One region of the Fictibacillus sp. B-59209 genome, then DNA from elsewhere that is predicted to be linked to it. Evidence: predicted binding sites of a transcription regulator. Region 1 holds the regulator's gene; each other region holds the start of a gene.
The links. The regulator LexA, encoded in region 1, represses DNA repair genes until DNA is damaged. The targets are predictions, from matches to a motif close to CGAACATATGTTCG.
Positions count from the first base shown of each region.

Region 2: the regulator LexA is predicted to act here: its motif matches at 1,382-1,395, upstream of P4361_RS10535 (DNA polymerase thumb domain-containing protein).
Region 3: the regulator LexA is predicted to act here: its motif matches at 3,638-3,651, upstream of uvrB (excinuclease ABC subunit UvrB).

Region 1 covers NZ_JARMMC010000018.1:81,211-91,956, forward strand. Annotated here, with positions in the region: gene tkt (transketolase) at 1-1,198, opposite strand, end outside; gene P4361_RS13295 (iron-sulfur cluster biosynthesis family protein) at 1,379-1,663, opposite strand; gene P4361_RS13300 (DUF896 domain-containing protein) at 1,770-2,009, opposite strand; gene P4361_RS13305 (YneB family resolvase-like protein) at 2,054-2,710, opposite strand; gene yneA (cell division suppressor protein YneA) at 2,718-2,996, opposite strand; gene lexA (transcriptional repressor LexA) at 3,152-3,772, shown strand; gene cysI (assimilatory sulfite reductase (NADPH) hemoprotein subunit) at 3,838-5,556, opposite strand; gene P4361_RS13325 (assimilatory sulfite reductase (NADPH) flavoprotein subunit) at 5,583-7,397, opposite strand; gene P4361_RS13330 (LysR family transcriptional regulator) at 7,624-8,517, shown strand; gene P4361_RS13335 (DMT family transporter) at 8,723-9,640, shown strand; gene P4361_RS13340 (hypothetical protein) at 9,821-10,135, opposite strand; gene P4361_RS13345 (IS110 family transposase) at 10,669-10,746, opposite strand, start outside.
Region 2 covers NZ_JARMMC010000014.1:271,874-282,619, reverse strand. Annotated here, with positions in the region: gene P4361_RS10540 (YolD-like family protein) at 1-39, opposite strand, end outside; gene P4361_RS10535 (DNA polymerase thumb domain-containing protein) at 61-1,320, opposite strand; gene P4361_RS10530 (YqzH family protein) at 1,498-1,695, shown strand; gene P4361_RS10525 (HAD-IIB family hydrolase) at 1,738-2,484, opposite strand; gene P4361_RS10520 (glycosyltransferase) at 2,447-3,691, opposite strand; gene P4361_RS10515 (SDR family oxidoreductase) at 3,885-4,673, opposite strand; gene P4361_RS10510 (MBL fold metallo-hydrolase) at 4,677-5,645, opposite strand; T-box leader at 5,798-6,011, shown strand; gene proC (pyrroline-5-carboxylate reductase) at 6,062-6,904, shown strand; gene P4361_RS10500 (hypothetical protein) at 6,964-7,119, shown strand; gene P4361_RS10495 (glycerophosphodiester phosphodiesterase) at 7,223-8,002, shown strand; gene rnz (ribonuclease Z) at 8,016-8,951, opposite strand; gene P4361_RS10485 (phosphatase PAP2 family protein) at 8,953-9,603, opposite strand; gene P4361_RS10480 (DNA polymerase IV) at 9,654-10,746, opposite strand, start outside.
Region 3 covers NZ_JARMMC010000007.1:7,813-18,558, forward strand. Annotated here, with positions in the region: gene P4361_RS04975 (hypothetical protein) at 1-37, shown strand, start outside; gene P4361_RS04980 (anti-sigma regulatory factor) at 492-911, shown strand; gene P4361_RS04985 (HAD-IA family hydrolase) at 1,042-1,665, shown strand; gene P4361_RS04990 (hypothetical protein) at 1,686-1,823, opposite strand; gene P4361_RS04995 (hypothetical protein) at 1,885-2,157, opposite strand; gene P4361_RS05000 (DUF2198 family protein) at 2,414-2,644, shown strand; gene P4361_RS05005 (sulfite exporter TauE/SafE family protein) at 2,656-3,528, opposite strand; gene uvrB (excinuclease ABC subunit UvrB) at 3,723-5,705, shown strand; gene uvrA (excinuclease ABC subunit UvrA) at 5,717-8,593, shown strand; gene P4361_RS05020 (hypothetical protein) at 9,105-9,407, shown strand; gene P4361_RS05025 (DUF4097 domain-containing protein) at 9,502-10,560, shown strand; gene P4361_RS05030 (PspC domain-containing protein) at 10,572-10,746, shown strand, end outside.

The sequences.
Region 1 (10,746 bases):
TGTAATTTTCACGGCTGAAGTTTGTTTCTCCAGTAAGCATCGTGTTGTTTGATCCTGCAAGGTCAGCAGATCCTCCAAACAACCATGGAATATTTTTTGCAAAAGCATTCAATGCTTTTCCTGAAGAAGCCCTTGTCGCAACAGCTTTATCAAATTCAGGAAGATTCGCATCAAAGTTTTCTGGTAATTTGTTATCGATCGCTGTTTTCAATTGAGCTGCAGCTTCACTGTGCTCTTTTTCATAGCGTGCAAATAACTCATTCCATTCCTGTTCTTTCTTTTTGCTATCTTCTTTCAATGAAGCAAAGTGATCACTTACTTCATCAGGTACGAAGAAGTCTTCTTCAAACACCCAGTTGTATGCTTCTTTTGTCAGTTTTACTTCATCTGATCCAAGAGGAGCACCATGAGAAGCAGATTTACCGGACTTGTTAGGAGAACCGTATCCGATTACTGTTTTCACTTCGATTAACGTCGGATGTGAAGTATCCTTTTTTGCTTCGGCGATCGCATTTTCGATCTCTTCAAGGTTTGTTCCGTCTTCTACACGAAGTACTTGCCATCCATATGCTTTAAAGCGGTCTTCTACACTCTCAGAAAACGAAAGATGAAGATCTCCATCAAGAGAGATATCATTTGAATCATAAAGAACAACAAGTTTTCCGAGTCCAAGATGACCTGCTAAAGATGCAGCTTCAGCTGATACGCCTTCCATCAAATCTCCGTCTCCACAGATAGAGTACGTATGGTGGTCAACAACTTCAAAGCCGTCTTTGTTGTAAGTAGCAGCAAGATGGCGTTCTGCCATTGCCATACCTACAGCCATCGCAATCCCTTGTCCAAGCGGTCCTGTTGTAGCATCTACACCAGCCGTATGTTTGTACTCAGGATGTCCTGGCGTTTTGCTTCCCCATTGGCGGAATTGTTTTAAGTCTTCCATGGACAAGTCATAGCCTGAAAGGTGAAGCAGGCTGTAAAGCAGCATGGAGCCATGCCCTGCAGATAACACAAAACGGTCACGGTTAAACCATTCAGGATTTTCCGGGTTGTGATTCATGAATTTCGTCCAAAGACTGTAAGCCATCGGTGCAGCACCCATTGGCATACCAGGGTGTCCAGATTTGGCTTTCTCAATGCTATCTATAGCCAAGGTACGGATAGTGTTGATTGATAATTGGTCAATTGAAGCAGTAGACATTATTTAATCATCCCTTCATCTACATATGTAAAAGATTTCTCGATACCATCATAAACATATTGGACATTTTATACAAGCACAATGCCCACCAATAGTGTCCCATAAAATCTTTCTTTGATACAAATAAAAAAACCTGCATTATAACTTTATAACTTTTTGTTATAATACAGGTTCCTTTATTTAGTTTAACGCAGGGAACTCACAATAAAAGATATCTTCCCCTTCGTCATAGTCCAGTTTCATATCATCTACGAGCCAGCGGTCATCCGGTTTAATACAAAATTTCAATCCGCTTATTTCCTGAATATCATCACCGTCTGCCGGCTGAGCTGGGATGACGCCTAATGAGTATCCGCCGTTGCTTGCACTGCCGGCATATCGCGCATATAACCGGAGTGCCTCACCTTCATTAAGATCGATCTCACTATACAGTCTGACCACAGAATCCGTTATTGAAAAGGCCAAGGTGTTCTCCCCTTTCACAGTTGTTATATAACAGTATATACGAAATTCTGAATTTTGCAACAACAAAAAAGCCTGATTTCTTTGTACTGAAATCAGGACTTTTTCCTTAATGCTTCATATTGTTCTGGCTTTTTTTACTTTCTTTTAGCTTATCCGGTGTTACATCATTGCCTTCCGGGTCAATGATCTTCAATGAATGCAATCTATTTTGAAAAGAAGTTCTGACGTTTTTCAGATACTCTTCCCTTAATTGCTTTTGTTCTTTGGCTTCTTCTGTTGACAAACCTTCTTGTTTAGATTTTTTGGCAAGAAAATTTATCCGTTCCAGTTTATCTGGTGTAAGCATGGAACACCTCTCCTTTTTCTTCGATATTCCTATCGTAACGAATATTAAGTAGAGTTTCCAGTCGGAGCACTTTCTAAATACTCCTTATACCTGCGGTGAACTGTCGCTTTGGATGCTTCATATCCAAAACCCCTTAGCGTAACGGCAATTTCTGCAAACGTAAGATCCATTCCTCTAAGCCGGATGATTTCATCAACCGGAAGCACTTTCCGGTCTCTTCCTCCATGATGGATGTTCTTTAAATTCTTTTGTGGTTTATAGCCTTTTTGAACAGCCTTCCTCATTCCTCTTTTTATCTTTAAGTTATGTAGCTTGCGCTGATATTCCTCTACAACGGCAACGATTTCAAGCACCATAGACTCCGCTTCGGAAAGATGGTATTCCCCTTGGCTGCTGTAGGTATAAACTTTAATGTTCCTCTTCTGTAGTTCGTGAAGAAGAACGATCTTGGCGTTCCCCCTGCCCAAGCGGGTATCATCCGTTACAAGAAGAACATCAAATTCTTCGTTTTGGGCCCGCTCGATTACCTCAAACAAACCAACCCGTTCCAGGCTGTATCCGCTTTCTCTATCTTTTATGACAGAGACAATGCCGAACCCATGGCTGGCTGCCAGCTGTCTCAATTCATCTTCCTGCCGGGATAAAGAGGATGTCTGCTCTTCCTTTTCGGTGCTTACTCTGCAATAAATGATCGATCTCAATTGTGCCTCACCTGTCTTCTTCTGCCTTGATCGGTATCGTTAATTTCTGTCCTGGGGTAATGGTTCCTGCCTGTATTCCGTTATTCTTTTCAACCCAGTTGACAAATTCCCAATTTGAACCTTTGTCCTTCGTATATTCTTCGGCGATCTCCCAAAGTGAATCACCTTTATTAACGGTAATCTCCATATATTCTCTGGATCCTTCTGCGTGAGACTGATAAGCGAACATAATAAAACCTGCTGCAACAATAGATAATAGCATAAATACCGGTGAAAATCCCTTCATCGTATATCTCCCCTTTGCGAATATGTGTTCTTATTAATTTTCATTATAATAGGAACACCTGTTCTTTACAAGGGTTTTCTTCGAACTTATGTTTGTATATCTTGTTCCTGCATGCTATACTTTTTTCAAGAGTATTCAGTGAATGAGGTGTAATCATGACAAAATTATCCAGAAGACAAATCGATATCCTGGACTTTATTAAGGAAGAAGTAAACGCGAAAGGCTATCCACCATCAGTCAGGGAAATCGGTGAAGCAGTTGGACTGGCTTCAAGCTCAACCGTACACGGCCATTTATCCAGGCTTGAGAAAAAGGGGCTGATCAGGCGTGATCCTACCAAACCCAGGGCCATTGAAGTGCTCGGCCTCGAATCAGATCAGATCATAAACAGAACGCGATCAGTTAATGTACCGATCATCGGTAAAGTTACCGCGGGTTCACCGATTACAGCAATCGAAAACGTTGATGAATATTTTTCATTGCCAGAACACGTTGTAGGAGACGATAATGTTTTTATGTTAACTGTAGAAGGAGACAGTATGATAGAAGCTGGCATCTACGACAGGGACCTCGTGGTCGTCAAGCAGCAGCCAACAGCTGAAAACGGTGACATCATTGTGGCCATGACAGAAGAAAATGAAGCGACTGTAAAACGCTTTTTTAAAGAAAAAGACCACATTCGCCTGCAGCCGGAAAACGCCGCTTTATCTCCAATTTTGCTGCAAAACGTGACCATCCTTGGTAAAGTAATCGGTGTATATCGAACACTTCAATAAAGAAAAGCAAAAAAAAGCGACCCCGCAAACATGGCTGGGTCGCTGTTTTAGTTATAAGGATAATATTAATTATGAAAGTTTGTACCGTCCGTCGTTGCTTCTATAATGCCCGCACGAATCACAAAGTCTCCAAAGTGCTCGCCTTCTTCGCGTTCTTTCGCAAATCTAGGGAACAGCATCTTCAATTCTTTTAAAATCTCTTCCTCCCCTATGTTTTCACGATACATTTTGCTTAATCGGCTGCCGTCAAACGCTGCACCCAAATACATGTTATATTTTCCTGGCGCTTTACCGATAAACCCAATTTCACCTAGGGCATGGCGGGCACATCCATTGGGGCAACCCGTCATCCGAACGGTAATCTCTTCGTTTCTCAAGCCGTTTTCTTCAGCTATGTTATCGATCTTGTTCATTAGCACCGGAAGATAGCGTTCTGCCTCCGCCATGGCTAGACCGCAAGTAGGAAGGGCCACACAAGCCATGGAATTCTGCCGGATCGCAGAAACTTTTTGGCTGTCGAGCATTCCATACTGTTCCAACAACTCTGTAATCTCTTGTTTCTTCTCTCTCGTAATATTGGCAATTATAAGGTTCTGGTTGGCGGTCAAACGGAATTCCCCTGTATGGACCTTTGCGATTTCCCTTAAACCGGTCATCAGCTTGTAGTTCTCAAGATCCGCGATACGGCCGCCTTCAACAAACAGAGTAAAATGCCAATTCTCCTGCACACCCTGTACCCAGCCATACCGGTCTCCATTATCTTCAAAAGAAAAGTCTTTCGCTTCATCCAGACTCCAGCCTAAACGGTTTTCCAGCTCTTCTTTAACGGTTTGAAGACCTAACCGGTCGACTGTATATTTAAAGCGGGCGTTCTTACGCTGTGAACGGTTTCCATAATCTCTCTGAATGGTAATGACTTTTTCAGCCACTTCAAGAATCTGGTCCGGTATGCAAAAACCAATCACTTTTGACAGCTGCGGATAGGTTGCTTTATCTCCATGTGACATTCCCATGCCTCCACCAATGGACACATTAAATCCAATTAGCTTCCCATCTTCTACTACGGCGATTAAACCGAGGTCCTGTGAAAAGACATCAATGTCATTGGAAGGTGGAACTGCAATGCCGATTTTAAATTTACGCGGCAAGTAAAGCGGTCCGTACATCGGTTCAACTTCTTCTGTTTCTGGAGTGCCTGCTACTTTTTCCTCATCCAGCCAAACCTCGTGGTACGCTCTCGTTCTTGGCAAGAGATAGTCACTGAGTTTTTTGGACCATTCATACACATCAGAATGAACTTCTGATTGATAAGGATTGGAGATGCACATCACATTACGGTTTACATCACCGCAAGCTGCAATCGTATCGAGCATTGATGCATGGATCTCCTGAATGGTACTTTTCATGTTCCATTTTAAAATGCCGTGCATTTGAAACGTCTGGCGTGTGGTTAATTTTAATGTTCCATTACCATACTGGTTGCCCAGCTGATCCAAAACCAGCCATTGAGAAGGCGTCACCACTCCCCCTGGCAATCTTACGCGGAGCATGAACTGATAAGCTGGTTCAAGCTTTTGTTTCTGCCGCTCTGTACGAAGGTCTCTGTCGTCCTGCAAATAGCTGCCATGATGCTTCATGAGGCGGTTATCATCATCCGGGATACCTGCACTGATCCGGTCAAGCATCACTTCCTTCAGCGTACCCCGTAAATAATTACTCTCTTCTTTTATACGTTCCACATCACTCGGTTTGCCTTCCGGTGCTTTTAATAATGGGTTTGACATCTCTTTAAACTCCTTTCTGTTGCCGGTCAATACACGTCACGCTGATAACGTTTTTCCTGCTGCATGCGGGCCACATACTCTTCCGCTTGTTCATAGGTCATGCTGCCTTCATTTTCAATGATTCCGATCAGTGTTTGATGAACATCATGGGCCATGTTTTTCTCATCGCCGCATATATATAAAACAGCACCTTCTTCTAACCAATGGAAGAGTTCTTTACTGTGTTCAAGCAGACGATGCTGTACATATACTTTTTCCTCGGTGTCGCGGGAAAACGCCACATCCATTTTTGTCAGAACACCATTCTCCAGCCACTTTTGCCATTCTGTCTGGTATAGGAAATCACTGACAAAATGCTGATCTCCAAAGAACATCCATGATCTCCCCTCTGCACCTGTTTCCTCACGTTCTTGCATGAACGCCCGGAATGGCGCTACTCCTGTTCCTGGTCCTACCATAATGATCGGTGTTTCTCCGTTCGCTGGCAGTTTAAAATTCTGATTGTGCTGGATGTAAACCGGAAGTGTGTGCCCTGGCTCCAGCCTTTCCGCACATAAAATGGAACAAACGCCGCTGCGGCTGCGTCCGAAGGATTCATAACGCAAAGCGCCGATGGTTAGATGAACCTCGTCCGGATTGGCATTCAGGCTCGAAGCAATCGAATACAAACGAGCTGGCATTTTACGTAAAATGTTGACAAAGTCCTGTGGTGAAACGGCCCATGGGCCAAAGTCATGAACGAGATCCAGAAGATCACGGCCTGAAAGATAACTTTTCAGCTCGCTCTCATGCCCTGCTGACAAAAGTTCATGCAGTCTTTCATTTTCAGTTAACTGTGCTGCCTGCTGAAGCAGCGGCTTTGTTAAAACTGTAATTTCAAAATTGGTGATAAGCGCCTGCTTCAGAGCTGCCACATCTCCCTGCTTGTTCACTGTTACAATTTCTTCAGGATTCCAATGTAATTCCTCAAGAAGCAAATCAACCAGTTCCGGATCATTTTCAGGGTAGATTCCAAGACTGTCACCCGGTTCAAAAGATAGATTCGACCCTTCAAGCGAAAGTTCTAAATGGCGGGTCTCCTTATTCGAGCCGCGTCCGTTCAAATTAATATTTTCCAGAACCTCTGCATGAAATGGATTGGTCCGGGAATACGTTGCCTCTTCGGCTAGGGTTGCTGAAGCCTCTTGAAAAGCTTCACTTGCAGTCTCTCCCTGTGCCTCATTTAAACCTAATATTACTTTTGACAGCCATTCTGCTGCCGGCTCATCATAATCGAGATCGCAATCCACACGCGGTGTCAGGCGTTTACCCCCAAGCTCTTCCAGGACCTTATCAAAATCTTTGCCCGTCTGACAGAAAAACTCGTAGGAACTGTCACCTAAAGAAAGGACTGAAAAACGAAGATCTTCTAGTTTTGGAGCTCTTTTGCCATGAACAAATTCATGGAAAGAAATCGCATTATCCGGCGGATCTCCTTCTCCATGTGTACTAACAATGATCAGCAGGTTATTGAGTTTCTTTAGCTGATTCGGTTTAAAGTCACTCATGGAAGAAACCGTTACCTCAAAACCTTTCTCTTTGAGAGCTTTACTGCTGTTATCCGCAAGGCCTTGAGCATTCCCGGTTTGAGATCCGTAAAGGATGGTTACTTCTTTAGAAACGGGCAAAATGGAGCCGTGCTTTACAACAGCAGCTGGTCCCACTGGTGCTGCAAGTGACTGAGAAGCCGCTAAGTAACCGGAAAGCCAAAGCTTTTGTGCTTCAGTTAACGTCGGTATCAGCTTGTTAAGGAGCTCAGCTTGCTCCTGATCGAATGGACTGTTTGTTGCCTGAAGTTGCAATGATAACACCTCACATACATAATTTTCCGTCATTTTTTACTTTAAAAGTTTCCCTCTAGGTTAAGACTAAATTATTTCTATCCATTAACTCGGTTTTAATCTTAAAAATAGTCAGAACCCTTAAAAAATTTATATCCTCTACTTTACCTCAGTACAAAACATTAGTAAAATACATATTAATTATCGTTGCCATTAAGATTACTAATAATAAAGGATGTTTTAAAAAATGTATTATGATGCATTAAAAACGTTCGTCACCCTGGCCGAGGTAAAAAATTTTACAAAAACAGCAGAACTTCTTCGGATGTCTCAGCCGAGTGTCAGTTTGCATATTAAAAATCTGGAAAAAGAGTTTCAAACCAAGCTTTTTCTCCGCTCACCCAAGTTTCTGCAAATTACGCCTACAGGTGAGATATTATATGACCGGGCAAAACTGATCCTTACGATTTACGAACAAGCCCGGCAGGAGATTGGAGAGCACCATACAACGATTAAGGGTGAGCTGAAGATTGGGGCCAGTTTTACAATCGGAGAATATATCCTCCCCTCACTTCTTTATGAGCTGCAAAATCAATACAAAGAGCTTCAGCTGCAAGTGCTGATTGGAAATACGGAAGAAATCGTTGGATCCGTGCGCAACTACAAAGTGGATGTTGGATTGATTGAAGGGCAAACAAACGAAAAGGAGCTTTCTGTCCATCCGTTTATGAGTGATGAACTCTTTATCGTTTCTTCCCCAAGCCACTACCTTGCCTCCAAGGACAAAGTGACCATAGATGATCTGCAAAATCAGAAATGGGTTTCAAGGGAAACGGGATCCGGAACACGCGATTATCTTAATCATGTCATCAGATCCAATGGTTTGAAAACAAAGTCTCTGCTGACGATCAGCTCCAATCAAGGCATTAAAGAGTCCGTTATTCATGGGCTGGGGCTGTCACTTCTTTCCGGCAGCGTGATCGAACGGGATGTACAGTACGGCAACCTGTCTATTATAAAAATCCAGAATCACTTCTTTAACCGAAAATTTTCCTACCTTTATTCGCCCATTGTCCAGGAAAACAGAAACGTCTCTGCTTTTCTTCAGGTCATCCATCAGAAATATCCCTCTTCAATTTAATAACTGCATAACAAAAGACACTGCTTTATTTTGCTGTGTCTTCTTCATGTCTCTGCAGCTGATTCAATAGTAGAAAAATAATCATGTTTCCGTCAAGGTTGTCTAATTGGAAAATAATAATTTTCATATATATTTTAATCTGCTTAATTACTAGATATATTTAACTTACTCACCTTTCACGTCAAACATTAAGGAAGGATCTACGATGAAACATCATTCAGTCCTCTTATTAAACATCGTTTTCATTGCTATTCTAGTATTGATATGGGGCCTTACCTGGCCGATTTCCAAGGTAGCACTTCATTATTGCCCTCCTGTACTCTTATCGGGTTTCCGATCACTTGGAGCCGGAATTCTATTGTTTCTTTATGCTTTGCCACGATATAAAAAAATGGACATTAACAGAAACTGGAAGATGTACTTTTTCTCCAGTCTGTTTAATTCGGTCTTGTTCTATGGCCTGCAAACCATTGGACTGATGTTTATGCCAGCAGGATTGTTTAGTGTCATTGTTTATTTACAACCGGTTCTGATTGGTATTATTGCGTGGCTGTGGATTGGAGAAACCATGACAGCACTAAAACTAACAGGTTTACTTCTTGGCTTCGCCGGAGTAGCCACGGTCAGTCTTGGAGGATTATCATCTCATATCTCTCTCATTGGCATACTGCTCGGGGTCTGTACAGCTTTAAGCTGGGCAATCGGTACCGTTTATATGAAATCAATCAGCTCAAAAGTCGATGGGATCTGGCTCATTACCATTCAAAGTATTATCGGCGGACTGATCATGACAGGAGCAGGCAGCGGAGTGGAGAAATGGTCCAGCATTACATGGAGTTTTCCCTTTGTTCTGACCATGTTGTTTTTAGCTTTATTTTCTGTAGCCATTGCTTGGTTGATCTACTTCCATTTGCTCTCCAGAGGAAATGCAAGCATGATTGCTTCTTTTAATTTTCTCGTGCCGATCATCTCTATTTTTATTGGTATCTTATTTTTGGATGAGCCGTTCACCAACACACTTTTAATCGGATTACTCCTGATCATTGCCAGCATATATCTGGTGAATCGTAAATCAAAATTATCTGTGAGAAGAGCGAACGCTAATTTACCTACCATAAAATAAATTCTTTAGATGTATAACCTCCGTCTTTTATAACTTTTTGTTCCAATGCCCGCATAGAAACGGCGTTTTGTGTATTTTCTTTACATAATATAACAGCTCTTAGTTGTTTTTTTAAATTAAAGGCTGATTGAGAGCAAAATAAAAAGCACCTAAAAAATTAGGTGCTAACTAACGCACCCGTTACTTGAATAAGGATTTTACTTTTCCAGTTAAATTATCTAAGAAAATTCTTAATTTAAAGGGATATGTTTCTGGTATATACAATATAAGTTTGTACTCATCCTTAGAGCTTTTTTCTTTTTTTCTTTTTTTCTTTTTATTGAGTTTTCTTTTTAACTTTGGCTTTATCCAGAAAAGAAAGCGGTCATAATCTTTTTTTTGCAAGATGACTATCCAAATAAAAGCGAATAGTTCCCACAGCACTCTACAAACAAGAAATGCAAGGCTAATGTAAGCCACCCAAGTTAATATAAATTCTATGGGGTCACCATTCATTACAACCCTCCTTTGTTTTTACTCGGTTCCAATATTCCCTCTTATATGTTTCTATGTTCTAAATAAACTTTTTATCTCTAGTTTTCTAAGCTCATACTTCAACTCCCTCAGTTTAATACGATTTTCTCCCTCAGTTTAATACGATTTTCTTGCGAATACTCGCTTATTCACAGGATTTCAAAACCACTGAATTTAAGCTAACGGGTAGATAGAGTAACTTTGGGATCTAAAGGCTTCGTGAAGGCATAGTGAAATAAAGGAGCAGACTAAAACTCCACATTTTACCATGTAATGTACATCTCCACGCCGCCCCTGGAGGCTTTCCCTCCCATGTCTCAACGGGTCAATTGCCCTATCATTCCTTCGTCATGCCTATCCAAGAGGTGGAGGCCAGTTTTGCTAACCTAATGGGTCAGTGCCCTTTTGTTGAAGAAATCTGGTACTCCGTACATATTTAAAATCCTGCAAATAAGCCAACATTCGATTATAGAAGAATTAATGTGTTAAGGTTCTCTTCGAGAACTCAACTAAAACTACGCAGCCAGTTCAACTACAGGTTTTACTTTACCTGCACAATAAGACTCATTTTTGCGGGCTATCCCTACAAAAAT
Region 2 (10,746 bases), on a different contig from region 1:
CATTGCCGTCCATTTGATGCTTCCGCGGTCTTTGATCATTAGAGTCCCTCCATTCTGGTTTTACGCTTTATGGCCGCCTAAAAGGGTGCTGCGGTGCAGAGCCGTTCCTCCGCTCGTATAGGAAACGGCCCGGAGAAGAGCATTGGAGCCGTATTTCCTGCGGATATCGTCCATCACGTATCCAAGCTTTCGCTTTTTAGGATGCTCAAGTGTAAAGATGCTTAGCTGCGTTTCGTTATCTTCACATACATTGGATAGAGCAATGGTGATTTTACGGACCGTCTTTCCTTCATAAAAGGTATGAAAGAGCTCCAGGCACACCTGGTAGACCTCCATCGTAATGTTAGTCGGTTCAGCTACGGTCTTTGAGCGGTAAAAACCCCCGCCCCATTCTTCTTTGCTGTAGCCGATTCCCAGACTGACCGTTCTTCCTGCTTTTTTCGCTGTTCTGGCCCGCCTTGCCACTTCTTCGCACATTTCTAAAATAACATGCTGAACCTCTTTCGGATCGGTATAATCACGAAGGAGGATCTGGCTTTTTCCATAGCTGATCTGGCCTTGCATGATGGGAGCCCCCACCTCCGAGAGATCCACTCCCCACGCATGATAATAAAGCTGATTTCCCATCACGCCGAATTTTTTTTCCAAGAGCTCCAGCGGATAATGGGCAAGATCGCCTACGGTTGTAATGCCCATCAGATTAAGCGTCCGTTCCACACGGGAACCGATGCCCCACATCTTGCTCAAGGGAGAAAGTTTCCATAGCTTCTCCGGAATGTCCTCATACGTCCATTCTTCCACGCCTTTCTTCTTCGCATCCAAATCCAGACAGAGCTTAGACATCAGCATGTTCGGCCCGATTCCGATGGCGCAAGGCAGACCGAACTCTTCTTTTATGGCAATCCGGATGGCCTGGGCCAGCTGCACCGGCCCTCCCCACAGGCGTTCTGTCCCGTCTGCCTGAATAAAACTTTCATCCACACTGTAAGTATGAATGGCCTCTTTTGGAACAAACCGATTGAGCAGGCGCGTGATCTCCATGGAACGCTGTAGAAAAAAAGCCATTTGGGCATCCACGATGTGAATACGGCTGTCTTTCGGAATCTCAAACAGCCGGCTTCCGGTTCTTATTCCAAAATCTCTTTTCAGACAAGGAGAAGCAGCCAGGACCACACTTCCCTGCCTCTCTGTATTCCCTACTACAGCAAGGTAACAGGTCAGCGGGTCCAGCCCTAAGCGCACAGCCGCACAGCTGGCATAAAAACTTTTCATGTCCATGCACAGAATTGAACGATTTTGAATCATAGAATAATCGATCAACTTCCTTCACCCCTCCAAAAGCAAACGCTCGTTCTCATTTATTATGTATACCCATTTTAACCGAATATATGTTCCCTTCTCAATGGAAATTTTTTCAGGGGGCTTTCCGGCTTAAAAAATCCATTGACCGGCAGGCATTCGTAGGCTACATTGTTGGGAGAAGAAAGGAAGTGCAGAATGGAAAATCAGCTGCTGCGCAAATGGCTGGAAAAGGCTTTGCTGGATTATTTTTACGAGAAAGAGGCCATCCCTTATACTGAAAAGGATTATGCTCTCCTGCAGGAACGAATAAAAAAAGAACTTCAAACCGAAGAGGCAGAAGATCCTTATTTGACGGTTCAAGATGTCGTATACAGCTTTATTACAAAAGAATAAGCAAACCCCCGATAAGCGAGGCTTATAAGGGGTTTGCTTGCTTTATATGCTATTCTTAACTGGAGTTTTTTCAAAGAAATGCTCCCACGCTTCATGAATTCCGCCTGCACAATGCTTTTGCGCACGGAAAATCATAGGGTGGTCTGGCAGCTGTTTTAATTCCTTTTGGCAGTTTCCGACAACGACAGCCGGATATCCAAGTGTAATCATATCACGGTCATTGCCAGAATCGCCGGCAACTAATACATTTGCTTTCTCCCAGCCTTTTTCCCGAAGCAGAAAGGATAGCGCCTCTCCCTTCCCTGCATTCGGCGGAAGAATGTCTACATCTCTTCCGGAACTGAAAATCAGCTTGTGCGGCACCGAACTGCCGCTCAGCTTTTGTTTCACTTCCTCAACCGCCTCATCGCTTTCTGCAAAATAGGAAAGCCGATGCACGGATGGAATCGATTGAGGCGTTAAGCCGCTGCAGGATTGAACGATGCGAGAAATTTCAGCGGGATTCCACTTTTCTTCCAATGTTTTTTTCCAGCGCTCATGAAGCTCTGGATCATTCAAGTCATACATTTCCGTACCAACATCCGATATGAGAATGGAAGGCATCGGAAGCTCTTCCTCTTTGATCAGCTCCATGGTAGAAGCATAGTGTCTTCCTGTAACATAAACGAGCTGCACATTGTAGGGACGTTCTTTATAATAATCAAACAGCAAAGAAGTCAGTTCCTTCTCTCCCACCAAGGTTCCGTCTAGATCAGTAGCTAAAAGATGTGTAACGTTTTCTCGTTTCACCTGACAGAACCTCCTCGTACACCTGCTCTACCCTCGCTGCCACATTCGGCCAGCGGTAATCGCGTTCTGCAAGAGAGGATGCCTGTTTGCCGAGCCTTTGCGCAATGATGTTATTGTTTAAAATAATTTCCAGGGTGAGCGCCAAGTCCTGAGCGTCTTTTGGGTTGACGAGCAGCCCTGTTTCTCCTTCAACGACCACATTTTGAAGCCCTCCGACACGTGAGGCAATCACTGGACATCCGCATGCCTGTGCCTCTGCAGCCACCATTCCGAACGATTCATAATAGGAAGGCACGACAGCAACGTTGGCAGCGTTAAAGTATTCCGCCAGCTCCTCCTGGCTTTTCGGCCCTACAAACTGAACATAACGCTCAATTCCTTTCACCCAAGAACGCTGTTTTTCCTGAATCGGAAGCTGGTCATCACCGATTTCTTCTTTCTGTCCTCCAGCAAGAATCAGTCTTGTGTTTGACGGGACGTCACCCCATTGAATCAAGTATCTGAATGCTTTAAGGAGGGTTTCAACACCCTTGGTTTCTTCCAGACGGCCGGCATAAAACACGAGGGGGCCGTGAACGTCCAATTTTTGTTTTATTGCGGGTTTTTGGTTTAAAGGATAAAAAGTTGGAGATACACCGATCGGAATGACATCAACAGGTGCAGGCTGTTTAGTAAAGTCATGGATCAGGCTCTTCTCGCTGTTGGTCGTGGCGATCACGCGGTTAGCGGAACGGAGAATGGTTCGTTCATACTGGAACCTGCGCTCATCCCTTTCTCCTGTGGCCCGTTCTTTAGCTGCTCCAAGGGAATGTGAAGTATGGACAAACGGTATATTGTACTTTCTGCGAAGCTGGCGGCCTAATATTCCTGACAGCCAGTAATGAGTATGAATTATATCATATTGTTCAACAGGAACAAGTTCCTCGATTTCTTTAAAAAAGGCGGGCAGTATTTGAAACATTTCATTTTTGGATACAAAGCCTTTGATACCGGCTTGGATACGGATAACTCTAGAGCGTTTTCCAAACGCCTCCATCTGCGGAGCATCTTTATCACACCAGTGGGTTATGACATCAACATCCCATCCCCTATTTTCCATGGCAAGCGCCAAATGGTACACATAATTATTCTGTCCTCCAGCTTGCTTTCCGCCCAGTTTTGCCAGCGGGTCTCCATGGTCTGATATAAATAAAACTTTTTTATTCATAACTGCTACCCCTCTTTCTGTTGTTGCGGTCTATAACGTGTAAGTTACTTATACCCGTTCTCTCCCCAGACAAACCACAATAGGTTCTTTAGACCTATCAAATTAAGACTTTCTTCCTTTTGGTGAAGGTTTAGGAAAAGAAAAAAGATGCGTATATTAGCGCATCTTTTTGTTTACATAATATTATTATTGTCTATTTTTGTTTGAATGCATTTCCGCCAAGCTTTTCTATAAGCCGGGGAAAAAGCTGATAAAGCGTACTGCCTGCATTCATCCAAAGAGGCAGATTGATCTCACGGACAGGACGGCCGATCGCCGAAATGATTTTTCTAGAAACATACTCCGGGGACAGCATCCACTTCTTGATGTTTTTCTCATAGGAACCCGATTTGTCTGCGATGGAAAAAAAGTTCGTTTCAATCGGCCCCGGGTTGACGGCTGTTACCCATATTCCACTGTTTGCGAGCTCCATCCGCAATCCGTTTGAGAAGCCAAGAACAGCGTGTTTAGAAGCGGCATATCCGGTCGACTTCGGAGTGGATATCTTTCCTGCCTGTGACGCAATATTGATAATATGGCCAGAACGCCGTTCCAGCATTTGCGGCAGCACTGCCTGTGTACAAGCCATCAGGCCGACCACGTTGGTCTGAAGCATGCAGGAAAGATCATTTAGGTCCGCATCAATGAAGTAGTCGAATATTCCAAATCCAGCGTTGTTGATCAGAACATCGACAGAAACCGTACGAGTGATCTCTGCGAAAACCGCTTTCACCTCTTCTGCGTTGCTAACGTCCAGCGAATAGATCAGCGCTTCCACCTCAAAATGTTCTTTTAGATCTTTTTTTACGTTCACTAGTTTGTCCAGACTTCTGGCGATCAGCACCGGCTTAGCACCAAGGCTTGCCGCATCAAACGCGATCCGGGCTCCAAGCCCTCCGGAAGCCCCTGTGATAACCACCGTTTTTCCTTTTAAATTCTTCATATCTTACGCTCCTTCTGCCCGCTTGTAGTAAATAATACCCTTTATGTCCTCCGTTTGAATCCTTCCCTCCTCTTCAAGCAGATCAAGATGCCCCACGGTTTCGGAGAGAGTAAGCCCAGGTTCCTTTTGATAGATCCTCGGGAATAAAAGCTTGCTTAATTCATAAGCCGTCTTATATCCGGCGAGCATCTCCCATAGGACATCCGCCCGGTTGTTCTGCTGTGCAAGCCTTTCTTCGATCAACTCAGAACTGTTGGAGATCGGAAGTCCATGCCCCGGCAGGATGACGGTTATAGGGAGTTCGGCTGCTGTCTTTAGTGAATCCCGGTATTGCAGCAGCGGTTTAGGCCGGTCTCTTTTCGTGAGAGGGGGAGGCTCGATGAGTGCGTTGGAAGAAATACGCTGCAGCAAAAAGTCCCCTCCGATCATAATACCGCTCTCTTGATGAAACAGAGAAAGATGATCTGGAGAATGGCCCGGTGTTTTCATGATTGTCCACCCTGGCAGCCCTGGCACTTCTTCTCCTTCATACAACGCCGGGGAAGCATGGACCACAGCAGAAAACTCAAGATACTTCTTTAATTTCCTATGTTCAAACCGGACGGCTTCTTCCGGCATTCCCATTTTTTTGTAAAACCCCTCATAAAATTGATTTCTATGTACAAAAAATTCTTGCTGCTGGCTGAGATAGGGTATTTCTTCTAAACTTGCGAGCACAACAGGCACCGGGCTCGTAAAGTATGAATAAAGTCCGACATGGTCCGGGTGATAATGGGTAAAGACCACCTGTTCAATATCGTTTTCTTCCAGCCCGTTCTCCGCCAGTTTCTCCCGAAAGATGCTCCATGCCTCAGGCGTTTTTGGTCCGCAGTCAACAAGGGTAAGCTTTTCTCCCCGTATGAGATAGACATTGACATCCCCTACCGGAAACGGTGTCGGAAGCGCGATGGTTATAATATTCTGGTTCAACATTTTCACCTGACCTCTTCTCATGCATATATATATCAAACAGTATAGCAAAAGATCAGCACTATAAAAAAAGTAAATATTCAAAATTATCTTTTTTATAAACTTGACATACTGTACTGACTCATTGCATAATGTTTTGTAATAACTGAACGCTGAACACGGCGCTGAAAGGGACCAGTAATTCATTAAACGGCTGAAAGAGAATGGAATCCATCGGCTGAAAGATTCCAGCAGTGCGAAATGAATGAACCTATCCCCCGAGCCATCAGGGATTGAACCTGATCGTATGCCTTCGATACAGGCGATAAGCTGGGCTTTTTACCAAGCCAATTAAGGTGGTACCGCGGACCGCACTCCTCCGTCCTTTTCCAAGGATCGAGGAGTGCGTTTTTACGTTAACCTAAGTTGGAGGGATTGCCGTGAATAAAAAAATCGCGTTTATCGGAGCAGGTGCCATGGCAGAAGCAATGATTTCAGGATTGATCGCCAACAAGCTGGCCTCACCTGAACAGATCATTGCCACAAACAGAATGAACAGAAAAAGGCTTCTTGAACTGCAAAGGAAGTATGAAATAAAAATTTCCGCCTCAGCCGCAGATGCAGTGCATGAGGCAGAAATCATCATCCTTGCTATGAAGCCGAAAGATGCTGAAGACGCCCTGCACTCGATCAGGGACGCTATCCATAAACAGCACCTTATCATTTCAGTACTTGCCGGGATATCAACAGATCACATCTCCACTCTGCTTCATACGGATGCCCCTGTCATACGGGCGATGCCGAACACATCTGCTGCGATCGGTTATTCTGCAACCGGCCTCGCCGCTGGAAAGTATGCTGAAGAGCAACATGTAAAACAGGCCGAAGAGCTTTTTAATTGCATCGGAACGACCACCTGCTTGAAAGAAGAAAGCCTGCATGCAGTAACCGGGTTGGCTGGAAGCGGCCCCGCTTATGTTTATTATTTAGTTGAAGCGATGCAGCAGGCAGCCTCCTCGCTCAATCTCAGTGAAACTGAGGCAAGGGATTTGATCGCGCAGACCCTGTTGGGTGCTGCCCATATGCTGAAAATGAGCGGCGAACATCCCCGGCTGCTTCGGCAAAAGGTAACCAGTCCGGGTGGAACCACCGAAGCCGGAATTCAAATGCTGGACCATTTTAAAGTAAAAGAAGCGATTGAATCATGCGTCAAGCGTGCCGCACAGCGCTCTGAAGAGCTCGGGAGCATGTACACCCCGCCCTCTGCCAAAGGAATAGTTTGACAATTCTGTTATTTAATTTTATAATAAAACGACTATAGAGCAGCAACGGGAGGTATAAGATGCTTGATCAAGAAGAATTCAAGCGGTACAATCTGTTGTTTAAAGAGTTTGAGCAGTTTCTTACACGGCCACTGACAAAAAAGGAAAAAGATTTTATAAAATGGATCGTAAAAAATGATGTGAGCATCGAACGCACATCGGCGCGAGCCACCTAAACAAGCCCCTGAAAGGAAATGGGCTTGTTTTTTTCTTGGATTTAGAACGTTTGACCTGCTTATGTTAAGGTAAAATATAAAGAGGAAAGGAGTTTTTCCCGCTATGACAAAAATCTTTGGACACCGGGGCGCAAGCAAGGTATGCCCCGAAAACACAATGGCCTCCTACACTCGGGCTTATGAAATGGGCGCAGACGGACTTGAAATTGATGTCCATTTAACAAGCGATGGTGTTCCTGTCATCATTCACGATGATACGGTCAAACGGACAACCAACGGAAAAGGATATGTAAAAAATTTCACGCTCGCTGAAATTAAACAGCTGGACGCGGGAAGCTGGTTTTCTCCAACCTTTCAAAATGAACGGATCCTCACACTAGAAGAGTTTCTGCAATGGATCTGTACCAAGCCGCTGCTTCTCAATATAGAGTTGAAGAATAACAAAGTGATGTATGAAGATTTAGAGAAAAAAGTATACGATCTCGTAAATGCTTATGGAATGAAAGAAAAAACGATCTATTCATCTTTTAACCATTACAGCCTTGTGCAATTAAGGAGCATGGACTCTTACATTGACATTGCTCCCCTCTACTCTTCGGCCATCTACGAGCCATGGAACTATGCAAGAAGCATGGGTTCGCTGAGTGTGCATCCTCAATTTAAGAGCCTTCATCCCGTGATCCTGCAAAGCCTTCATGAGCATGGAATACGGGTCAGGCCTTATACCGTCAATCAAGAAAAATGGATGCATTATTTAATGAATTGGCGGGTGGATGCCATCATCACTGATGTACCCGATGTGGCGTTGGCTGTTAGAAATGGAGAAATTACTGAACAAAAAAGCTTAATCCTTGAAATGTATAATAAGTTAAAAAAAAAATGAGCGGGCTGCCCGCTCATTTTTTGCTGAGTTTTTCAATTGGAAAGACGCTGAAGTCATCGGCAATCTGCGTATTCGGAAAGACTTCCCGTGCTTCTTTTAAAAGAAGAGTCTTCTCCTCTTTATGATATCTGGAACTGATATGGTTCAAGATCAAGGCAGCTGCATTTGCCCGTCTGGCGGTAACAGCAGCCAATCTGGCTGAAGAATGGCCGAATTCCGCTGCCTTTTCAGCCAGTTCGTGAAGAACAGTAGCCTCATGAATAAGTACCTCAGCATCTCTTCCCAGCTCCACCGCATTCTCGCAGTATTTCGTATCGCCAAGGATAGCGACAATCCGGCCAGGAACAGGAGGGGAAACAAATTCACTGCTCTTGAGCACCGTTCCGTCCTCCAGAGTAATATCCCTTCCTTCTTTCAATTGCTGATATAAAGGACCGGGCGGCAGGCCCATCTTTTTTAGCAAGCCGGCTTCCAGCTTTCCAGGCTGTGCCTGCTCTTCTACGCGAAAACCGAAACAAGGGATCACGTGCTCAAGTTTCTTGGCATATACCCGGCGGCCTTCCTCTTCACAGATCAGCCCTTCATCTATTTCTATCACTTGAATCGGATAGGTAAGATGCGTCTGGCTTATGTTCAAAGAAGTGTCGATGAAGGCCTTTATTCCCTTTGGTCCGTATATGGACACCGGACTCTCTTCACCATTTTGGAAGGAGCGGCTTCCCAGCAGGCCCGGCAGACCGAATAGATGGTCACCGTGCAGATGAGTAATGAAAATTTTATTGATCTTACGCGGTTTTAGAGAAGTGTGCAGGATTTGATGCTGTGTAGCTTCTCCGCAGTCAAAGAGCCAGGTTTCTCCTCCCGTCTGCAGGAATTTAAGGGCAACCGAAGAAACATTCCGTTCCTTTGAAGGCATTCCGGCTCCCGTTCCCAGAAAATGAAGTTCCATATCAGCTATTCCTTTCATGCTTTAAAATAGAAATCATGAGGCGATAAGTGACAATGAAAAAAAGGAGCAAGCTTCCTCCCGCAAGAAATCCTGCCAGCACATCACTCGGATAATGCACACCAAGATAGACTCTGCTTAATCCGACAAGCACGATATAAACACATCCCCCAACGGTTAAAAGATGCCGCACCCAACTATGCTTAGCCTGTCTCACAAGCAGGTAGAATAACAGTCCAAAAAAACCGATGGAGATCATGGCGTGTCCGCTCGGAAAACTATATCCTCCGATATCAACTAGGCGATGGAGGGATGGCCTCTTTCTTTCATAGATTCCTTTAAGAAAAGCGTTACCGTAACGGATGACAAACAAACAAATCCCCAGGATTACCGGTTCAAGCCAGCTCCTCCTCCATAAAATAGAAAAAGCAGAGAACACGGCAAGCACTATAAATTCATTGGTCCTTGCTGCACTGTTTGTGATCACTATAAAAGCTCGGGTCAGCTCGTGGGGCTGATATGCCGTTACTGCATCAATCACCGTCTGATCCAGTCTCTTTACGCCAGCCTCCCGATAGACGGCTGCAAGCAGAAAAAAGAAAATAAAAAGCAACAAAAATCCAAGCACGTATGGCAGATGGATACTTTTCTTCAATCATAATCACCCGGCCTTTGGCTCGATAAAAAGCTGTCTACAACCTATAGCTATGATGGATCATCTGTTAGTTTGCCTCGAATAATGGAATGATCACCAAACTTTTTTTGAATATCGCTGATCAATCGATTTACATCATCCCGTTTTTTTTCCTGTTCAAAAGTAAACAAGTCCATCTGTTTATAGGCTTTTTCTTTAGGGATAACATCCGCGGCCGTAATGCCGAGCAGCCGTACAGGTTCACCGTTCCAGTGTTTTGTAAACAAGGACCAGGCATGTTTCAGGATTTCACTCTTATCATGAAAGGGATTCTCCAGTGTCTTGCTTCTCGTAACCGTCTTCCTGTCTCCATACCGGATCACGATCTGAAGATTTTGACCGACGACTTTCTTCCCTTTCATCCGGCGTTCAACAGAATCAGCCAGAACTGAAAAGACGCGTTTAAGCTCCGTTTCATCACTCACGTCTTCAGCCAGAGTGGTCGAGTTGCCAACGGATTGAAATTCTGAGGCGCGCTCCGGGTCTACTGGGCGGTCATCGATCCCGTTCGCACGCTCCCACATCCTCACTCCATTTTTTCCGAAGCGGTGTTTTAAACTGTACGCGTCTTCCTTTGCCAGGTCACCGATCGTATGAATATTATATTTTTTTAGTTTTTCTTCTGTGGCCTTTCCGATCCCATGCATTTCACCTACGGTCATCGGCCAGAGGATCTGCCGGATCTCCCGCTTTCGCAAGACGGTAATCCCCATAGGTTTCTTCATATCTGAAGCCATCTTCGCAAGAAATTTATTCGGGGCAATCCCTATGCTGGAAGGAAGACCCAGTTCATGATACAGCCTGTTTTGAATTTCCTCGGCAGCTTCGATGGGGCTCATGGATATCCTCGTAATATCAAGATATCCTTCATCGATTGAAACAGGCTCTACAAGCTCAGTATATTCCCGAAGCAGCTGAAACATCTTCTGAGACATCGTCCTGTATTTTTGAAAATCCGGCCGTAAGACGATAAGAGATGGACAAAGTTTTTTTGCCTGCCACAGAGGCATCGTAGTTTTTACTCCAAACTTACGTGCTTCATAGCTGCAGGTTACGATGATGCCGCGGCGCTCTTCGGGATTGCCGGCTATCGCAAGAGGCTTT
Region 3 (10,746 bases), on a different contig from region 1:
AGATAACTCAGCCAGTTCACAGTCAAACAAAGCCTAGCCTGATGCTTCGGGAAAACGGACGGCCATTATCCCGTATCACAACAATTCCGCAGGTGGGCAGTCAACCCCAGATGAGCAGCTGCCAGGATATGAAAATTATGAAAAAATAACCATTGATCTTTAGACCTTGTCCCAGGACAGGGTCTTTTTCGTTTTTTTCAGGAATCAGGAACGTAAAATAAGATAGAAATTTGTTGGAATCCTTTAGCTCTTTAAAGGAGATAAAAACGTGATGTCGAATTTAGTATAACGGGCGTTTATGTAAGTCTGCTCTAGTAAGATGTCCTCAAAAGGAAAGGATTTTGTTGAAATAAAAAGGAAAAATACTTAAATTGTTGAAATGTATGAAAGGTAAGTAATCCAGTAGCCGTTCACTGAAATTCCATAAAACAAAATCCGTATGCCCATAGAAAGTAAGCACTACCAATAAAACAGGAATAGAGGTGCTTACCATGAACTATCATCAGGTTACGGTTGAAATAAAAAATGAATTGGATATCTCTATTGCCCGTCAAGAAGGGAAAGAGCTTGCTAGAATCATCGGTTTTAATTCCGTTAATCAAGTCCGGATCAAAACCGTGATATCCGAGCTTGCCAGAAACATTTACCTTTATGCAGGAGAGGGTAAAATCATTGTCGAAGCGATTGAGGAAGAAAACCGGGCAGGGATCAGGGTATCGGCCATTGATCAAGGTCCAGGTATTCAAGACATTAAAATGGCGCTTCAAGCAGGATATACGAGTTCAGGAGGATTGGGAGCCGGTTTGCCGGGGGTCCAAAAATTAATGGATATCATCAATGTTCAATCGACTCTTAATTTGGGTACTGAAATCACGGCCATTAAATGGTGCAGTGAAAAAATGATGAAATAGCCGCCGAATTCCCGTGAAGAAAAAGGGAACCGGCGGTTAAATTTTGCCTTTTTTTGTGGGAAAAATTACAAACAGGATGTCTCTCCTCTATAATACACAATAAGCCGTACGATAAGGAGAACCCTTATTTATGATAAAGTCTGTTATTTTTGATTTTGATGGCACGCTCGCTGACTCAAGGCTCGTGTTCTTATCGGTGTTTAATCAGCTGGCAGCAAAGCATGGTTTTCGGAAAGTAGATGTTGAAGAGATGGAGTTTTTGAGGAAGCTTTCGATGATGGAAAGGATAAAACATCTGAATTTCCCAATGCACAAAATACCTGCATCGAGCGCTGAATTTTACGAGCTTTATAATCAAGCATTAGGGGATGTGACACTGGTCCCTGGCATGGCTGAACTTTTATCAGAAGTAAACAGGAGGGGATACAAGTCGGCCATAATATCTTCCAATTCAAAAAAGAATGTTGAAGCCTTTCTATCCCGAAACCGCCTCCACCATATGGAAGAGATCATTTGCTCCACCCGGCTTTTTGGTAAGGATCGCCATATTAAAAGCTATCTTAAAAAGAACGGAATGGCCAAGGAAGAAGTGATCTATGTCGGTGATGAAGCCAGAGATATTGCCGCCTGCAGAAAAAGCGGCATTAAAATCATCTGGGTAGGCTGGGGCTATGACGCAAGGGAAGCTGCAGAAAAGGAAAAACCGGATTTTATGGTTTTCCATCCCAAGGATATTTTAACGGTATTGAACTGATCACATGATAAAACCCTGCGTCAAGGACGCAGGGTTTTGTATGGCAGTTTCCGCTTCTTTTGCTGCATAAGCAAAAACGGCAGCCTTCTCTTATTGCCTTTATAATGGATGATTTCAAGCAGTTGGTTCAGTGCTTTAACCTGATCGGATTCATTCATTTCTTATGTGCCCCCTCTTCATATCAATCTATGAAGGAGTTGAGGCATTATGCTTTTTTTTCTACGCCAGATATTCCTGCTGGATCACAGTGTTCAGTAAAATGTACTGTCCTTGATCAAGGACAGCCGAGTATAACTTGGCCTCGCTTTCAGATACACCAATCTTGACCAGTTTTTGGTGGGTGTTTTTTTCAGAGGGCGGAAGCTTGCTTGTTTCGTAAGGTCCTACAATCATCATATGCTTCGTGTCCATTCCGTCTTTTTTTAATAGTTTCAGCTTGTTTAATACTTTTTTCTCTGATGGGTAAATGCCAATAACCCTGCGAGTATTCATAGGCAGACCTCCTCAGTTTTAGAATAATAATTTAAGGGAATATTCTGTTAATTCCCGCAATGGTTATACTTTAAAACCTATTTCAAAAAAATTTAAAGGGTTTAGGTTTGATTTTGTTCTGCGAAGGGTAAAAGCATTTTGAAGCAACTCACCCCCCTTTTTTAAGCCAGAGCCATAACGGTTTTGGTTTTTTTATGCTTTAAATGATGTGGTATAGTGAATGAGGAAGTATTTGAACAGATAGGGGTATGCACGTATGGTTGAGGTTTTACTGGCAGCGCTTTTGCCGATTGTTTTACAGCTTCTTTTTAACCGGGTGCTCTTTTCAAAGTATCTGCCTGTCATGATTACATTGCTAATTTTGCTGTTTGCGTTCGATGGCCTGAATCAGCCGCTGTATCTTCAGGCAACAGCACTATGTTCTGTATTGGCCGGATATTGGCTCGGTTTAAACATCCATAAAAAACAAGCGCGTAAAATGAAATAAAAGCGTTCGCCTCAAGAAGGGGCGGACGCTTTTTTTCGCCAGTAGCGAGCTGAATCCTTTAAAAAAACAAGGAGCAGTATGATAATATAGACCGAAACAACGCCGAGGCCGATATGGCCGAAGTGTAAAAGCTGCAGAAAGACGGATACGATTGTTGCGGCATAGATTCCGCCGAGATACGTTTCCATTTGATGATTTTGATAGAGCGAGGTTAGTCTGGCCCCCAGCTGAGCGCCGATCAATGCGCCGATGATTAAAAAGATGCCGATGTGATAGTTCAGCGTGATCGATTGTGCATAGGTCAGGAACCCTGCTGAAACAATGGCAAAAACACTGACAAGGCTTGTCCCAACTGCTTTTCTTGGTTCAAGTTTTAATACGGAAATCATCAGTGGAACCATGACAAAGCCGCCGCCGACTCCAAGGGTGGTCGAAAGAAATCCGCCAGTAAACCCAATCATCAGCGCTTTCGTCATTGAAAAGGCATTTTCCGCCGGCATCTCAGCAACAGTTGTATTTTTCTTTTTCCTGAGCAGCTGAACAGCAAAGTATCCCATCAGTATGATATATAAGGCCGGTATTACAATTTTATCCCAATGCTTTTCGCTAAGCCACATGACAACAGGGTGTGCAGCCTGTGTGGCAAGTACTCCTGACAAGCCAAGGGTGATGGCTGTTTTCCAATAGATATTCTTCATGCGAAGATGAGCAAATACCCCTGAAACACTCGTCCCGATCGAATACATGAGACTGGTCGCGATCGCGGTAACCGGCTCATAGCCAAACAATATTAAAACAGGGGTTAAAATAAAGCCTCCCCCAAGTCCGAAAAACCCAGAAATAATCCCAACAGCAAGACCCAGGAAAATATAGAGCAAATCCATGATGCATTCTCCTTTTGACGTTCTGTGCAACATTCAAAGTGTACACCAAAAGAAGAAGTAAAGAAAAGACATTTTACAGACTTAAATGTCTTTTCCAGCATTTAACGCACGAATATTTGTTCGTAAAAATTAGAGTTTCACAGGTCAGCTGTGTTATAATCTTATTAGCAAAATTTAGGAACGGAGGTTGTGAAATGAGTGAGCCTTTTCAGCTCGTTTCTTCTTACGAACCGCAGGGAGACCAGCCTAAAGCGATCCGCAAGCTGGTTCAGGGAATCAAAGAGAAGAAGCAAAAAATGACACTGCTTGGCGCCACAGGTACAGGTAAGACATTTACGGTTTCAAATGTCATAAAAGAGGTGAATAAACCAACGCTGGTTATCGCCCATAACAAAACATTGGCTGGACAGCTGTACAGTGAGTTCAAAGAATTCTTTCCGAATAACGCGGTTGAATACTTTGTGAGCTACTACGATTACTATCAGCCGGAAGCATATATCCCGCAGTCCGATACGTTCATTGAAAAAGATGCGAGCATCAACGACGAAATTGATAAACTCAGACACAGTGCCACCTCTTCGTTATTTGAACGGAAGGACGTTATCATCGTTTCCAGTGTTTCCTGCATCTATGGCCTGGGTTCACCGGAAGAGTACAAAAGCCTGGTTATTTCCTTGCGTACAGGCATGGAAAGAGACAGGGACCAGCTTCTGCGTGATTTGGTAGATATCCAGTACAACCGAAATGATATCAATTTCACACGCGGTACTTTCCGCGTGCGTGGAGATGTTGTGGAGATCTTCCCGGCTTCACGTGATGAACGCTGCCTCAGAGTAGAGTTCTTTGGTGATGAGATCGACCGGATTACCGAGGTGGACGCCCTCACTGGAGAAATTGTCGGCGAACGGAACCATGTTGCCATTTTCCCGGCATCCCACTTCGTAACACGTGAAGAAAAAATGAAATTAGCCATTCAGCGGATCGAAGCAGAGCTGGAGGAGAGGCTGAAGGAGCTGAATGACGCAGGGAAGCTGCTTGAAGCCCAGCGCCTTGAACAGCGTACGCGCTACGATATTGAAATGATGAGCGAGATGGGCTTCTGCTCAGGAATTGAAAACTATTCCCTGCATCTTACGCTTCGCCCGATTGGATCTACACCGTATACTCTCCTTGATTATTTTCCTGATGATTCAATGATCGTCATTGATGAGTCCCATGTTACATTGCCGCAGATTCGTGGAATGTATAACGGAGACCAGGCAAGAAAGAATGTACTGGTGGAGCACGGCTTCCGTCTGCCGTCAGCCAAGGACAACCGTCCGCTCACGTTTGATGAATTTGAAGGAAAAGATAAGTTTCAGCATATATACGTTTCCGCAACCCCAGGACCTTATGAAGCGGAGCATGCCCCTGAACCGATCCAGCAGATCATCCGCCCGACAGGATTGCTTGATCCGACCATCGAAGTGAGGAAAAGCAAAGGGCAGATTGATGACCTTCTCGGGGAAATCAATGATCGTGTGGCGAAGAAAGAACGGGTGCTCGTAACAACGCTCACGAAAAAAATGTCCGAGGATCTGACAGATTATCTGCAGGAAATGGGTATAAAGGTAAGATACCTCCATTCCGAGATCAAAACGCTGGAGCGGATTCAGATCATAAGAGATCTCAGGCTCGGTGTGTTTGACGTGCTGGTCGGGATCAATCTCCTGCGGGAAGGTTTGGACATTCCTGAGGTATCTTTGGTTACGATCCTGGATGCCGATAAGGAAGGGTTCCTTCGTTCAGAAAGGTCTCTCATCCAGACGATGGGCCGTGCAGCGCGTAACAGCAATGGCCACGTCATCATGTATGCCGACCGTATTACGAAATCCATGGAGATTGCCATCGGAGAAACACAGAGGCGCCGGAATGTTCAGATGCAGTATAACGAGGAGCACGGGATCACGCCGCAAACGATTAAAAAAGCAGTGCACGATGTCATAAGTGCCACTCAAGCAGCTGAGGAAGCCGAGGAGTATACATCTAAAGCACCAAAACAAAAAATGAGCAAGAAAGACCGCGAAGCATTTGTTGAACGCCTCGAAGTTGAAATGAAAGATGCAGCAAGAAATCTGCAGTTTGAGCGCGCCGCAGAGCTTCGTGATATGATTCTTGAGCTTAAGGCTGAAGGGTAAGGTGATTGTAGTTGTCTACAAACCAAAACATTATTGTAAAGGGTGCACGCGCCCATAATTTAAAGAATATAGATATTACCATTCCAAGGGATAAACTGGTCGTATTGACCGGTCTATCAGGATCAGGCAAGTCCTCACTTGCTTTTGATACCATTTATGCAGAAGGGCAAAGGCGCTATGTTGAGTCTTTGTCTGCTTATGCGCGCCAATTTCTTGGCCAAATGGATAAGCCGGATGTCGACTCGATTGAAGGCCTTTCTCCTGCGATCTCGATCGACCAGAAAACGACGAGCCGCAACCCGCGTTCGACTGTAGGGACCGTTACAGAGATTTATGACTACCTTCGGCTTCTCTTTGCCCGAATCGGTCGTCCGGTCTGCCCGAATCACGGAATAGAGATTACATCCCAGACGATCGAGCAGATGGTCGACCGCATACTCGAGTATCCGGAACGTACCAAGCTGCAGATTCTTTCACCTGTGGTTTCCGGACGCAAAGGTGAACACGTTAAAGTGCTTGAAGACATTAAAAAGCAAGGCTATGTTCGTGTCAGAGTGGATGGTGAACTGCGCGACATCGGTGATGAAATCAAGCTCGAAAAGAATAAAAAGCATTCGATTGATGTGGTCATCGACCGTATTGTCGTAAAAGAAGGGATCGCCACCCGTCTCGCTGATTCCCTCGAAACGGCGCTGAACCTCTCCAGTGGGACGGTTACGGTCGATGTCATGGGAGAAGAAGAACTGTTATTCTCCCAAAATCATGCCTGCCCGTATTGCGGATTTTCAATTGGTGAGCTCGAACCGCGACTGTTTTCTTTTAACAGCCCATTCGGGGCATGTCCTTCATGTGACGGCCTTGGAATGAAGCTTGAAGTGGATCCGGAGCTCGTCATCCCTGATTGGAGCCTGTCCTTAAATGAGAACGCGATTGCCCCATGGACACCTGTGAGCTCCCAATACTACCCGCAGCTCCTGAAAAGTGTTTGCACTCATTTTGGAATCGATATGGACACTCCTGTTAAAGACCTGCCTAAAGAGCAGCTGGATAAAGTACTTTATGGCAGTGACACGGAGAGAATCCGTTTCCGTTATAAAAATGATTTTGGACAAATTAAAACGAATGATATTTATTTTGAAGGCGTGCTGGCTAATGTTGAACGCCGCTATAAAGAAACAGGTTCTGATTACATCCGGGAACAGATGGAAGGGTATATGGGCCAGAAAGCCTGCCCTGCCTGCAAAGGCTACCGTCTGAAAAAAGAATCGCTGGCTGTTCTCATTAACGGCCAGCATATCGGTGAAGCCACGGCTCTATCCGTGACAGAAGCGAAAGAATTCTTTGAAAATCTTGATCTGACGGAAAAAGAGCAGGCGATCGCACGCTTGATTTTACGTGAGATCGTTGACCGGATCGGGTTCCTGGTTAACGTCGGCCTGGATTATTTGTCACTAAACCGTGCAGCTGGAACGTTATCTGGAGGAGAAGCCCAGCGTATCCGTCTGGCAACACAGGTCGGTTCAAGGCTGATGGGTGTTCTGTATATCTTGGACGAGCCTTCTATCGGACTTCATCAGCGGGACAACGACCGGCTGATCCGCACGCTTGAAGAGATGCGCAGCCTTGGTAATACACTGATCGTCGTTGAACACGATGAGGACACGATGCTGGCCGCTGATTATATTATTGATATCGGCCCTGGTGCTGGAGCTCATGGAGGCGTCATTACTGCCCAAGGCTCTCCGAATGAAATCATGGATGATCCGAACTCTCTTACCGGGCAGTATCTTTCCGGTAAAAAGTTCATCCCGCTTCCAAAGGCGAGAAGAAAGCCGGACGGCCGAAACATTGAAGTCATCGGAGCTTCCGAAAACAACCTGAAAAATGTAAAGGTAAAGATTCCTCTTGGACTTTTTACAGGGGTAACAGGTGTTTCCGGTTCCGGAAAAAGTACGCTCGTTAATGAAATCCTGCATAAAGCATTGGCTCAAAAGCTTCATAAAGCCAAGGATAAACCAGGAGCTCATAAAGAAATTAAAGGCTTGGAACATGTTGACAAAGTCATTGACATCGATCAGTCGCCGATCGGAAGGACACCGCGTTCCAATCCGGCTACCTATACAGGTGTTTTTGATGATATCCGGGAGGTCTTTGCTTCCACCAACGAAGCGAAGGTCAGAGGCTACAAAAAAGGCCGATTCAGCTTTAATGTAAAAGGCGGCCGCTGTGAAGCATGCCGTGGAGACGGGATCATCAAGATCGAGATGCATTTCCTTCCTGATGTGTACGTGCCTTGCGAAGTATGCCACGGAAAACGGTACAACCGTGAAACGCTTGAAGTGAAGTATAAAGGGAAGAACATTGCGGATATTCTAGATATGACGGTTGAGGAAAGTGTAGATTTCTTTGTCAACATTCCAAAGATCAATCGAAAGCTGGCTACTATTCTAGATGTTGGTCTAGGCTATATCAAGCTTGGCCAGTCGGCAACTACCCTTTCCGGAGGAGAAGCACAGCGGGTGAAACTGGCATCCCAGCTTCATAAGCGCTCTACCGGAAAAACGATCTACATTCTGGATGAGCCGACAACCGGCCTTCATGTGGATGATATCTCCCGTTTGTTAAAGGTGCTGCAGCGCTTAGTCGATAATGGAGATTCAGTTGTAGTCATTGAACACAATCTTGATGTCATCAAGCAGTGTGACTATTTGATCGACCTTGGCCCTGAAGGCGGAGACAAAGGCGGAACACTCGTCGGTGCAGGTACGCCGGAGAAACTGGCTGGCATACCTGAATCACATACCGGCCGCTATCTTGCTCCGATCATCAAACGCGATAAGAAGCGCATGGACGCTATTCTGAAACAAAAAGAATCAGTGGCTAAATAAATCTTTTCACAGCGAGTGCCAGGCACCGCGATTACACAAGCGTGTAATGGTGGTGCCTGGCACTTTAAATTTAAGAGCCTGCGATAAAATAAATCGCAGAGCTCTTCTATTTTTTTAGGAAAAGTAATAGCTTGTATATAAGAAAGTTTATTAACAGGACGATCAGGCTACCTACAATAGCCGCGATGAGCCTTTCTCCTGCAGAATAATCGGCGCTGGAATCGCCCAGGGCTCCAAATATGATTCCGGCCAGCATAAGGATCGTTAAAAAAGTAAAGAAAGATTTTATCGCTTTTTGGGTTGAAAACATGTTATCCTCCAATATGATTTCCCTTACAAGTATGGCTAGGGAAGGTCTGGATGCCAAAAAAGAAGTATCCTCATCTAAGATAGCCTATAATAAGGGAAAAAAACAAATCGACATGTGAATTTTTAAAGGATGTATATTTCTTAAGTAGAATTACAAGAAGTAGTCCTTTTCATTGTTCTATAGTTCAGGAGGAAACACAGCATGAATCCAAAAGTAAAGCGTATTTTATCGGCCATTTGTTATTTCAGTCTGTTTTTTGCACCTTTTCTTTTCCCGGCAGTGGTTTATTTCGCTGTGCAGGACCAGGGTGTTACCTACCATGCCAAACGCTCATTTTTATCGCATCTTTTTCCACTCATCGCTATACCGCTCGGGATTATCATTTCAGCTGAAACGGAATTCAACATGACGGCGATTATTATCAGTGTTATTCTATTCGGCCTTACTTCGTTTGCCGTGATGGTGTGGAATATTATTCAGGGAATTAAAGTTTTTACCCGATAGATGCAGTTCAGCATCCATTGACCGGAACAGAAGACAGCAGCCTAGAATCAGCCGGCGCCGGTTTTTAAAACATTGAAGGGGGCGTCAATTTCATATGGAAGAGCGAAAAATGATTTTAAACATGCTTAATGAAGGCAAGATTTCAGCAGAGGAAGCTGAAAAGCTATTGCTTGCTGTTAACCATAAAAAAGCGTTTACGCTGCCATCCGGGACTTTGACTAAAAAACCAAAGGATATAAAAAAGGATCCTTCTAAGGGCTTTAAAATGGGCAAATTCTTCAACAGGGTCGTTAAGCGGATCAAGACGGTGGATTTTGATCTGAATTTTGGCCCGCATGAGGACGTTCACTACATTTTTGAAGACCGGCATGTCATGTTTGAAGCCATAGATATCGAGATTTATAATGGATCTATTACGATTGTTCCATGGGACAGGAATGATGTCCAGATTGAATGTGAGGCGGAAGTTTACAAGATTCCTGAAGGGACAGCAGCAAAAACAAAGTTCCGCAACGAAACGTTTTATGATTGTGATGCGACTCGCCTTCGCTTTTATGCAAGAAATAAACATCAGAAAGTGAATGCGGTCATCTCTGTACCGAGGAAAAACTATCAGGAGGTAAAGCTCGTCACGTTCAACGGCGGAATTAAGATCGGTGATTGTGAAGGCCGGCAGATGGCCTTAAAGACCACGATCGGCTCACTTTTCGTCAATAATTGCAGTGGAGAGAAGCTGAAGGCCGAAGCGTCAAACGGCAGCATCACCTTAAAGGAAAGCCAATGGAAAGAGCTGATCGCCGAGACGATGAACGGTCCCGTGCGGCTGAACGGGCAGGTGGATGACATTCGAATCGAAACGATCAACGGCTCCATTTATTATCGTTTAGACACTCCGGCGACAGGGTATGCATCATTAAAAACTGTCACGGGTAAAATAGAAGCAGAATTACCTGAATCACTGGAAGTCGAGGCTAGTTTAAAAACCTATGTTGGCGGTCTTGTCAGTGATTTTGACGGAATGGAAGTCTTGGAGCAAAAAAAGGAAGTAACCAAGAAGTTTCTTCGTTTTATTGCTAATAAAGGAAACGAACCGGCTTACCGTATGGAAGCGGAAGCCAAGACAGGCTCCATTGCCATCCTGAAGGTTAAATAAGGAGTGACATCATGAAAAGACTTGTTCGTTCTAGTGACCGGAAATTAGCCGGTGTCTGCGGGGGCATTGCGGACTATTTCGCCATTGATCCTGCAATTGTTCGTCTGATCGTTATTGTTGCCCTTATCGCGACAGCTGTAGCACCTGTTGTTATCGGCTATTTGATTGCCATATTTATCATTCCTG